Regions from separate parts of the Entomomonas asaccharolytica genome, predicted to be linked through region 1. Evidence: riboswitches for the same ligand, from Rfam matches in the RefSeq annotation. Region 1 holds a riboswitch; each other region holds the start of a gene.
What was found. A riboswitch is a leader RNA that binds a small molecule or an ion and turns the genes downstream of it on or off. The one in region 1 is predicted to bind cobalamin.
Positions count from the first base shown of each region.

Region 2: another riboswitch for cobalamin. It lies ahead of JHT90_RS04215 (cobyrinate a,c-diamide synthase); the one in region 1 lies ahead of JHT90_RS07585 (TonB-dependent receptor plug domain-containing protein).
Region 3: another riboswitch for cobalamin. It lies ahead of JHT90_RS04285 (energy-coupling factor ABC transporter permease); the one in region 1 lies ahead of JHT90_RS07585 (TonB-dependent receptor plug domain-containing protein).

Region 1 covers NZ_CP067393.1:1,639,745-1,643,029, reverse strand. The annotation lists gene JHT90_RS07585 (TonB-dependent receptor plug domain-containing protein) at 32-1,954, opposite strand; cobalamin riboswitch at 2,065-2,269, opposite strand; gene speA (arginine decarboxylase) at 2,303-3,285, opposite strand, start outside.
Region 2 covers NZ_CP067393.1:933,925-937,209, forward strand. The annotation lists gene JHT90_RS15395 (ATP:cob(I)alamin adenosyltransferase) at 792-884, shown strand; gene JHT90_RS04210 (precorrin-2 dehydrogenase/sirohydrochlorin ferrochelatase family protein) at 918-1,370, shown strand; cobalamin riboswitch at 1,418-1,602, shown strand; gene JHT90_RS04215 (cobyrinate a,c-diamide synthase) at 1,729-3,084, shown strand; gene cbiB (adenosylcobinamide-phosphate synthase CbiB) at 3,081-3,285, shown strand, end outside.
Region 3 covers NZ_CP067393.1:946,347-949,631, reverse strand. The annotation lists gene cbiQ (cobalt ECF transporter T component CbiQ) at 1-594, opposite strand, end outside; gene JHT90_RS04290 (energy-coupling factor ABC transporter substrate-binding protein) at 581-871, opposite strand; gene JHT90_RS04285 (energy-coupling factor ABC transporter permease) at 868-1,599, opposite strand; cobalamin riboswitch at 1,708-1,879, opposite strand; gene JHT90_RS04280 (HNH endonuclease signature motif containing protein) at 2,118-3,086, opposite strand; gene JHT90_RS04275 (cobalt-factor II C(20)-methyltransferase) at 3,135-3,285, opposite strand, start outside.

The sequences.
Region 1 (3,285 bases):
AAGCGACCTCAATAGGTCGCTTTTTTATTGATTAAAATAATTTAGGTGTCCAAGTTACACCGAGCATTGCTGTAATACCCTCTTCCCTATAACCATAATTTTGTGAGTTATAAGTGTATATATTACGATAATAAGATTTATCTAAAAGATTATCTATTTTTGCATCAAATTTAATTTCAGGCGTTGCTTGCCAACTGCCTCTTATACCCAATAAACCATAACCTGGTATATTTATATTATTGGCTGCATCACCATAACTCGAACTAACAGCTAACCAGCTAGCGCCAATAGCAAAATCACCAAATTGGCGATCTATATCTAAATTAAGTGTACGTCTTGCTCTATTTTGTAATGTCTTGCCTGTCTTTGCATCTCTAGGATCTATAATACTTACTCCAAGCGCACCATTCCAACCTGCTATTTCTTGGTTTAAAGTGGCTTCAAAACCATTAATTCTTGCTTTTTCAACATTATAATTCATACCTGTATAGGTAATAGGATCAGATACATATACGATCATATCGCGAATAGTCGTACGATATATTGAGGCTTCTAAGCGAGTTTTTTCAGCCAATTGACTACGCCACTGAACTTCATAGCTTTTAGATTGTTCTGGTTTTAAATTAGGATTTGCCCCCCACCCTGATGGAGCATATGCATCATTGAATGTTGGTACACGAAACCCTTCTGCATAAGAAAAAATTAACTGATTATCAGGATTAATATGAAAACCTAAACTCGCATTCCATGTGTTTTTACTGCCATATTGTTGGCTTTTATCGTAACGTAAACCTATCTCAGTAAAAACAATATCACCTTGATAATTGTATTGAATAAACCCTGCTCTATTCCAGCGACTAGTTCTTGCATAAGCGTTATTACGATCACTATGTAATTTATCATTTAAATAATCAAGGCCAATTAGTACAGAATTTTTAGTATCTAAATTAAACGTATTTAACCATGTAGCAGAATCACGATAGATATTATAGTCATAACTAGCAAAAATACCTTTATCTAACTTATCCCGACCTTTTATTTTGTCTTCAGCATGGCCTGCTTCTAAACGTGTTGTCCAAAAGTCATTAACATTAAAATTAACATAGGCTGAAGAACTATTGGTTACAAAATCAAAATAAGGTTTTGTTCCTGTAGCAGGCCATCCAGAGCCAAAAGGATTATCATATTCAGTTCTACCTCGTTGATTTAAAGTATTAAAACCTAATTCGAGATCATCCGTTAATTGATGGCTTATGGTAAAACTCAATGATTTATTGCGGTAAGCATCATGATCTTTATCTGAACTAAATGATTTTCTTGTTCTGTCTATTCCTTGTGTCTCATTTAATGCGGTATTTAAACTAAACTTTGTTTGCTTATTACCACCTGAAAGACCTAAACTGCGTTCCCATGTGCTACGGTTACCAGCTGCAACACGTAATCTTGCATTTAATCCATCACCATCTGCACGACGGGTAAAAATTTGAATAACACCACCAATAGCATCGGCACCATAGATTGCAGAACGAGAGCCACGCAACACTTCCACTCGCTCTATTTGATCGATAGCAAGGTATTGTAGTGAAGCACCGCCATTTGTTAATGTGTTAACTCTTTGCCCATCAATCAATACTAGCGTTTGTGCTGTTTTTGTGCCACGTAAGAATACCCCTGTGGTACTCCCCTTGCCTCCTGATTGAGTGATTTGTACACCTGGTACTTTGTTTAATAAATCTACTACCGAAGATGGCTGTAAACGATCAATATCCGTTCTAGTAAATACGGTTATTGCAGCATTGGTTTGTTCTCGTGGTTGAATATCCCTATTAGCTGTCACCACAATGGTATCTAATTTTAAAGCATCAGCGAAAGACTCTTTATTAGTGGTTTCTTGTGCAAATACAGAGCTGGTTGATATCAATAGAATGGATACTGATAGACAAGATAATTTCATATAACCCTCAAAAGTATAATTAGGCTTTTGAGGAGGGTAAAACAGGCAGCATAAACCCTAGCTGCTGGTGGAACCCTCCGCTACACCAGTAGTAAATTGCGTTATACCTATGAAATAAGTAATTTAGGGCGGTCTCCGGGCTTATGATCTGCTTACTCCACCTTCCCATAAAAATTACAGTGGTTATACTAGAGGGCAGTGCTAATTTTTAGCTATCAATTACCGTTGCGGGGGCAGCACAGGATTATAATGAAATCACCTGTTTCCCACTTCCTAACGCAAAATCAGTTGCTTACATTAAAATATAATGTTACAAGTTACAAGCAATATTATTATATTGTTTACTCTTTAGTCAGCTAAATAAGATGAGCGGGTTAATCCTAAACGAAAAGCATCCAAATATTGATTACGCTCAGATGGTGTTAAATGTGCATTTCCCACCTTATCTCGATAGAGATTAATCAGCTTTTCAGGTGACATATGCACATAACGCAACATATCCTCAATGGTATCGTGGGTTTCAATACCTGAATATTGAATACTGCCATCAGCATTTTGATAGATATTTACTGAGTCAGTATCACCAAACAAGTTATGCATATCCCCCAAAATCTCTTGATAAGCACCTACTAAAAAAATGCCAATAAGATATTCTTCACCTTCTGTTATTTCATGTACTGGCATTGTATTTTCAATGCTTTGCTCATCAATATAACGCTGTAATTTGCCATCAGAATCACAGGTTAAATCTTGTAACACTGCACGTCGTAAAGGTTCTTCAGTAAGACGTTGTAGAGGAACAGTAGGCAATATCTGATCAATCGCCCATGTATCAGGTAGACTTTGAAAAACAGAAAAATTACAGATATATTTATCCGCCAATTTATCATTTAATTCATCCATCACAGGACGATGAGATTTTTGGCGTGCTTTTAATTGGTCAGATAAGCGGCGACAAATAGCATAATAACATTGTTCTGCAATGGCCTTTTGCGCCATATTTAATTTACCCACAGAATATTGGGCAGATGCTTCCTCAATTAAATGCACTGCACGCCAATAAGTTTCTGTTACCATTTCAGAATCAGTAGGTAACAACAACTCCATTAACTGTTGAATAATTTCAGGTTGCTCATGTAAATTATCAATGGTGGGTGGTTGATCGTTATGTTTTTCTACATCTGTAACATTAACCACTAATACTGCATGGTGGGCTGTAATCGCTCGACCACTTTCAGACATAATATTAGGATGTGGTAACTTTTGTAGATCACAAAACTCTTTAATCATTGCCACTACACTTGCCGCATAGTCCTCAATGTCATAGTTAA
Region 2 (3,285 bases), 710 kb from region 1:
AACTTGTACAACTAGAGGAAACTACAAGGACGTTGTATTTAGAAAAACTGTGAAGGCTGTAATCTAAATAGACCTTTACCTCACATACTCAAGTTAGTAATCATATTTTTTAGTTAACAAATGAAACTTGTATCTTTAGGAGGCAGCATATATGTTACATTCAAGTAAGCACTGATAGGCTACTTAACTCAACTTATACAACCCAAATTAGTTTTTTTATATATAAAAAAACTATTAATAAACTACTATTATTTGAGTTTATGACAAAATTATTGAGTAATCAGATCATCAAATAACTTAATTTAGTTTGCCCTTAAACTCGTTATATAAAATTAATATTCTGATTGAATTGTATATTATTCAAAATGATATTTTTATAAGTCTTTAGTAGTTAAATAATGATGAGGTTAATAACTAATCTATTTATTTGTGAAAAAAGAAAAATAATTTTATTTGATTAAATTATTATTTAAGGTTATAGCTTTTGCTAGCTTTCACTTGATATTGTTTCTTGTTAATTTGAGAACTATTAATCATATTTCATTGGTGCATATGACAGCTGCTGTTTTCAATTTGGAAGTCTTATTTTTGTAAAATACAGTTGTTCATAATATTGTTAATTAGAAGCTAACATGATATTGATTAGATATTCTAATCCTAGGCGTTTTTACAAAAGCAAAAACAGCTATATCATAGAATAAAGTTTAAATTTTTAGCTAAAGCTTTTATCATTTCCTAGCCTAATCAAAATAAAGCGTTTACTATAATAAAAAACTGATGAATATATCCCTATGACTATCCAATATTTAAATCGTCTATCTGATGTATTGTTTGTACTAGCAAGGATGCAGATAAACAACAAGGTGTGTCAGAAATTGTTTTAAATAGACAGGTTTAATATTGTAAGGCGATTCAGTATGACAAAGTTATATCCATTAACCCTTAAGCTAATAAATAAAAAAGTATTGGTAGTGGGTGCAGGGAAAGTAGCTTTGCGTAAGCTACAAGGTTTAGTGGGAACAGGCGCAGAAATTACCGTAGTATCACCAGAGGTATTACCAGAAATTGAAGTATTACCTGATATCACAATAATTCAACGTCATTTTCAGCCGTCAGATACTAAAAATGCTCATATTATTTATGCTGCAACAGATAACCAGCAAGTAAATGATGAAGTAGGGCGATATATTGAGCATTGGCAATGGTTTGATAATACTGCATTGCCTGAAGCATCTAATTTTTTTACACCTGCGGTTATTCGAGAAAAGGGTTTAATCGTGTCTATTTCTACAGAAGCACGAGATCCTACTCGTGCCAAGTTAATTAAGCAAAAGATCACAGACTTTTTACTTAAATCAATGAAAGAGTAGTTATTTCTAATAGTGATGTTGTTTCCTAATTCTTTTCACTAGTATATCTATTAATTAATGCGTTTTGGATTAGTAATAGCAAATTGTTATTACGGAAGCAGGTGTGATTCCTGCGCAGCCCCCGCTGCTGTAATGTGGACGATTCTCTAAAACACCACTGAACGATATGTTTGGGAAGGTAGAGAAAAGGATGAAGCAAAGCCAGAAGACCATCTAGACGCAGAGTAACACCTTCGGTGGGAAGGTCTGTTCTGCTTATTTTGTCTATTTAGCCTATATACAAACTATAGCAAAACTTAAATCCCTACCTAACAGAAGGTGGGGATTTTTGTTTTCGGGCGGATGGACAAAAGATAACGTGAAAAAAATTATGTTTGGGGCAACCCACAGTGGCGCAGGTAAAACCACTGTAACATTAGGTTTAATGCATGCTTTGACGCGACGCGGCTTAAAGGTGCAACCTTATAAAGTTGGCCCTGACTATATTGATACAGGTTGGCATAAACTAGCAACAGGCCACGCCTCTATAAATCTTGATGCCTTTATGGTGTCTGAAAATAATCTTAAATATCTTTTTCAAACCCATGCTAAAACCGCTGATATCAATATTATTGAAGGGGTAATGGGGCTCTATGATGGCTATGGTGTTGACCCCAATTATTGTAGCAGTGCAGGTTTAGCTAAAACATTAAATTGCCCGATTATTTTAGTGGTGGATGGCAAAGCAGTGTCAACCTCAATTGCTGCCACCGTTATGGGCTTTCAAAAATTTCAGCCCAATGTACCTATTGTTGGGGTATTGGTTAATCGGGTAAATACCGATAGCCACTATCAACTGCTTAAACAAGCCATAGAAACTTATTGCCAAATTCCTGTATTAGGTCGTTTGCCTAATATGCCTGAGCTAGTTTTGCATGAACGTCATTTAGGCTTAGTACCCACCGAAGAAATGCAAGATATGCAAAGTTATTGGCAGCAATTAGCCGATGCCATAGAACAGCATATTGAAGTAGATCGTATTGTTGAATTAAGTGCAAGCGAAGAGCTTGCTGTAACTATTCCAAAATTACCCAATGCTGCTAACTATCATGGATTAAAAATGGCCGTTGCACAGGATGAGGCATTTCATTTTTATTACCAAGATAATTTAGATTTACTTAGCCAACTAGGTGTAGAGCTAATACCTTTTAGCCCATTAGCAGATAGCCAATTACCAGACTGTGATTTGGTCTATTTAGGGGGTGGCTTCCCCGAAGTTTTTGCAGAGCAACTAGCAGCCAACCAAACTATGCTCCAGTCTATTTTACAAGCCCATAAGCAAGCTAAACCAATCTATGCAGAATGTGGTGGCTTAATGTATTTAGGTGAGTTTTTACAGGTCGATGGTGAACATTATGACATGGTGGGAGTATTAGCAGGTTATAGCCAAATGACCAAGGGTTTAAAACGCTTTGGTTATTGTGAAGGTAGGGCATTAACAAATACCTTGTTAGCGGATACAGGCGAAATATTAAAAGGCCATGAGTTCCACCATTCAGAGTTTTATACCAATTTACCTTGTGCTTTTGCCATGTATAAAACCCGTGATGGGGAAATTGTTAAAGAATGGCAAGGTGGTTATCAAGTAGGTAATACCCTAGCGAGTTACTTGCATATTCATTTTTATCAAAATCCATTTATATTGTGTCATTGGTTGGATAGGGCGCTAGTATGAGTTATTTATTGCCTGTTCTTCCTATTATTATTGGCTTTATCGTGGATTTACTATTAGGCGATCCACAAGGCTGGCCTCATCCTGTGCGCTGGATAGGTAATAGTATTACTTTTGTACAACAAAAGATTCGCAATCAATGCTCTAGTGATGCCTCCCTAAAATGGGGTGGCCTATGGTTATGGTTGATTATAGTGGGAGGCA
Region 3 (3,285 bases), 690 kb from region 1:
CATGGTTATCAACATACCCAAAGAGCGATAACTGGTTCTAGGTGAGATATAACCAAAACGTAATGTTTGGGCACGCTTGATGGCTGCCACTTCATCTAAAAAGATAAATATAAAGCGATAGGTGAGTAAAATAATTTCCAACAATGCTTTCGGCATATGGATTTTTTTACCAATTTGAATTAACTGGTCAAAGGGAGTAGTTAATACAAATAAATAAGTAATAGCTAAACAAGATAAGCTTCGGAAAAAAGCATTTTGTGCTACCCATAAGGACTCGGCACTTACCCCAATATAAAGTGAACCAATATGAAAGCTGGCTAACAGCTTACTATTACTCCAGTCAAAAGATAATAAAATACCTGCTACACTTACCATTAGAAAAGCAAAAGGAACCATCATCCATTTACAGTATTTACTAAAACTAATCCGTGTAACATAACAAGTGATAGGTGCTAGTACAACTAAAATAATTAATTGTACAAACCATATTGAACACAAAGCCACTAGCAATAAAACAATATAAGCTAACCCTTTAGTTAGCGGATTTATTTCACGCCAGCGGCTTTGATAGGCATAATGATCAATTTCTAACATCAGTCTTTGGCCTTCTACCACGATAAAAGCCTAAAATATAGCAAATTATCCCTGTGCCAATAGAGCCTTGTAAGGTAAATAGTAAACTTTCTACTTCGCCACTAGCAGGCTCAAAGAAAGACTCAAACCATGGTTCATAATCAGGATGGCTTTGAGTAATAGCCTCCTCTGCTTGACCATCTGCACCGCTAAACTCTGCCCCTTTATTAGCAGGCAAAAAGAAAGGGACTAAACACATAATTACCACAATGGTTAATAACAATAGATTCTTTTTCATTGTGTAAAGCCCCCAACTGGTGCAATTTTACGCTCAGTAATAACATTATAAATAATAACTGTTAATAACCCCTCAGCAATAGCAATAGGGATTTGCGTTAAGCAGAAAATACTCATAAATTTAGTAGCAGCAGCCAAAAAACCTAACTGTGGGTCAGGGAAAGCGCCTGCTAACTGAATAGAAGTGACAAAGTAAGTGACAATATCGGCTGTAAAGGCACATAAAAATACCCCTACATCTTTACGAATTTTAAACTTACAGGAGATTCGCCAAATGTAATAACCAACCACAGGCCCAAATACCGCCATTGACATACCGTTAGCGCCTAACGTAGTTAACCCGCCATGAGCTAAAAACAAAGCTTGGAATAACAACACAATACCTGCTAACACAGCCATTACCCAAGGGCCAAACATCACCACCCCTAAGCCAACGCCCGTAGGGTGTGAGCAGCTACCTGTGACAGATGGCATTTTTAAAGAAGACAGTACAAACACAAAAGCAGCACAAAGTGCTAGTAATACTTTTTTATCAGTACTACCCATAGATATTTTCTTTAATTGATAGATGCCCAGAATTAGAAAAGGAATATAAATTGCCCACCAAGTACCAGCCCAAAGTGGGGGTAAAAACCCTTCCATAATATGCATTGCAAAAGCTTGTTGCGGAAATAATATCAGTAAGGCCACCCCGCCAATTACTGATAAACGCTTGAATCTGATATTCATCGTTATAACCTTAATTTGTTAGGTAACAAATATCCCTCGCTTCATGCAAGTAAGGTTATATAGATAAAATAAATTATTTCATAGATATAACCCTTCCCACCGAAGGGGGTATTCTTCTGTAATCAAATAGGTCTTCTGGCTTAGCTTCATCCTCTTCTGTTCCTTCCCGAGTTTCCTCAGTGGTTATAACAGAATCGTCCACCTTACAGCAGCGGGGGCTGCGCAGGAATTACACCTGCTTCCTTAGCATAAATGCTATATTTGACTACAATTTAGGCAAAAGTCTATGCCCTTTTTTCTAGCAGGTAAATGTGAATTTGAGTAAAGATTGATTTAGGTAATGGCTTAGTTAAATTAACTTTAAAGATAATTAATAATCATTTCAAAATAACTCTTATCACTGATCTGATAAAGTCTATACACGTAATCTATCTAAGTACTTATATTTACTTTAGCTCTGCATTAAAGCGATCAAATATAAACATATATCTACTAGTATAAATTAAAGACCTTTAGTTTTAACTTTCTTTTTGCTTTTTAAAAAACTTATCTCTATGATCTTTTAAATAAAAATCTTGTTTATCACTAAAACAACCAACATTTTTTTCTATAATATTCCATTTTTCAAAAATGGCATCTTTTTTGACTATCTCAGAAATCAACATAGTTCCATCTTTCTGAAAACTTATTAAATATCTATCAAATAAGTAATCAATATGAGGAGCTAAAAGTAAACCATTATTACCATCAACTCTTTCCTCTCTGGTACAATCTACCCAGCGTTTAATATGACTAGCTATTAAGTATCTATCTTTTATTTTATCGAAATCATACAATGTATTTGTTACTCGACAAACTTTCTCAATTTTTAATAGGTTTTCAGTAAATTTTAACTGTGCTGTCCTAATATCAACTAGTGCTTTTTTAGTTGTATTAACTGGTATGGCAGAAGTATCTTTTTCAACTATTTCTTGCACTAATAATTTATCTAACTCTAATTTAATATCATTAACTTTATTTTCAATGGACAATTTTTCAAAGAAAAAATTTGCATATTCCTTAGAGATCTCTATCAAATATTGTTGTTTTAACCCAATTGTACTTAGTTCACTTTTATTTTTTTGTTTAACAAAAGGTGAAGGTGATGAGTTAATTTTATTTATTAAATCTATATAATTTTTTAGAAAAATATCTTGTTTGGGATGAAACCAATCTATTCTTAAAGCATGGCCATCCATATTAGCCCAGTTATTAAATGTTGAATACTCTGGGGCAACTCGAGAATAAGATGATTGTATTACAATGCCAATATCTTTGATATGTTGATCTACGCAAGTAAAAACAATATCGCCAACTTGAGCAACATTCATATTCTCATAACCAACGTTTCTTCTACCAGCTTTAGTTAGTTTTGGTGACCATAGAAAACCTTCACTAGTCGCTATATGATAAGTCTCCCCAAGAGCAACAATCCAATACTTTTCCATTATTTACCTATCCAAAAATAATATATAGATAGACATTAAATAACATATTTAGCTTTTACTCCACTGCTTATTCACCAAAATAGTAGTAAAGTAAGGTAGTTTTTCATCGGCTGGAATATCTTTTAAATTACGGTATTGCTTTTCAGAAGTTAGGGAAGCATCAGATACTAATACCGCATAATCTAATAACCCTAATTCT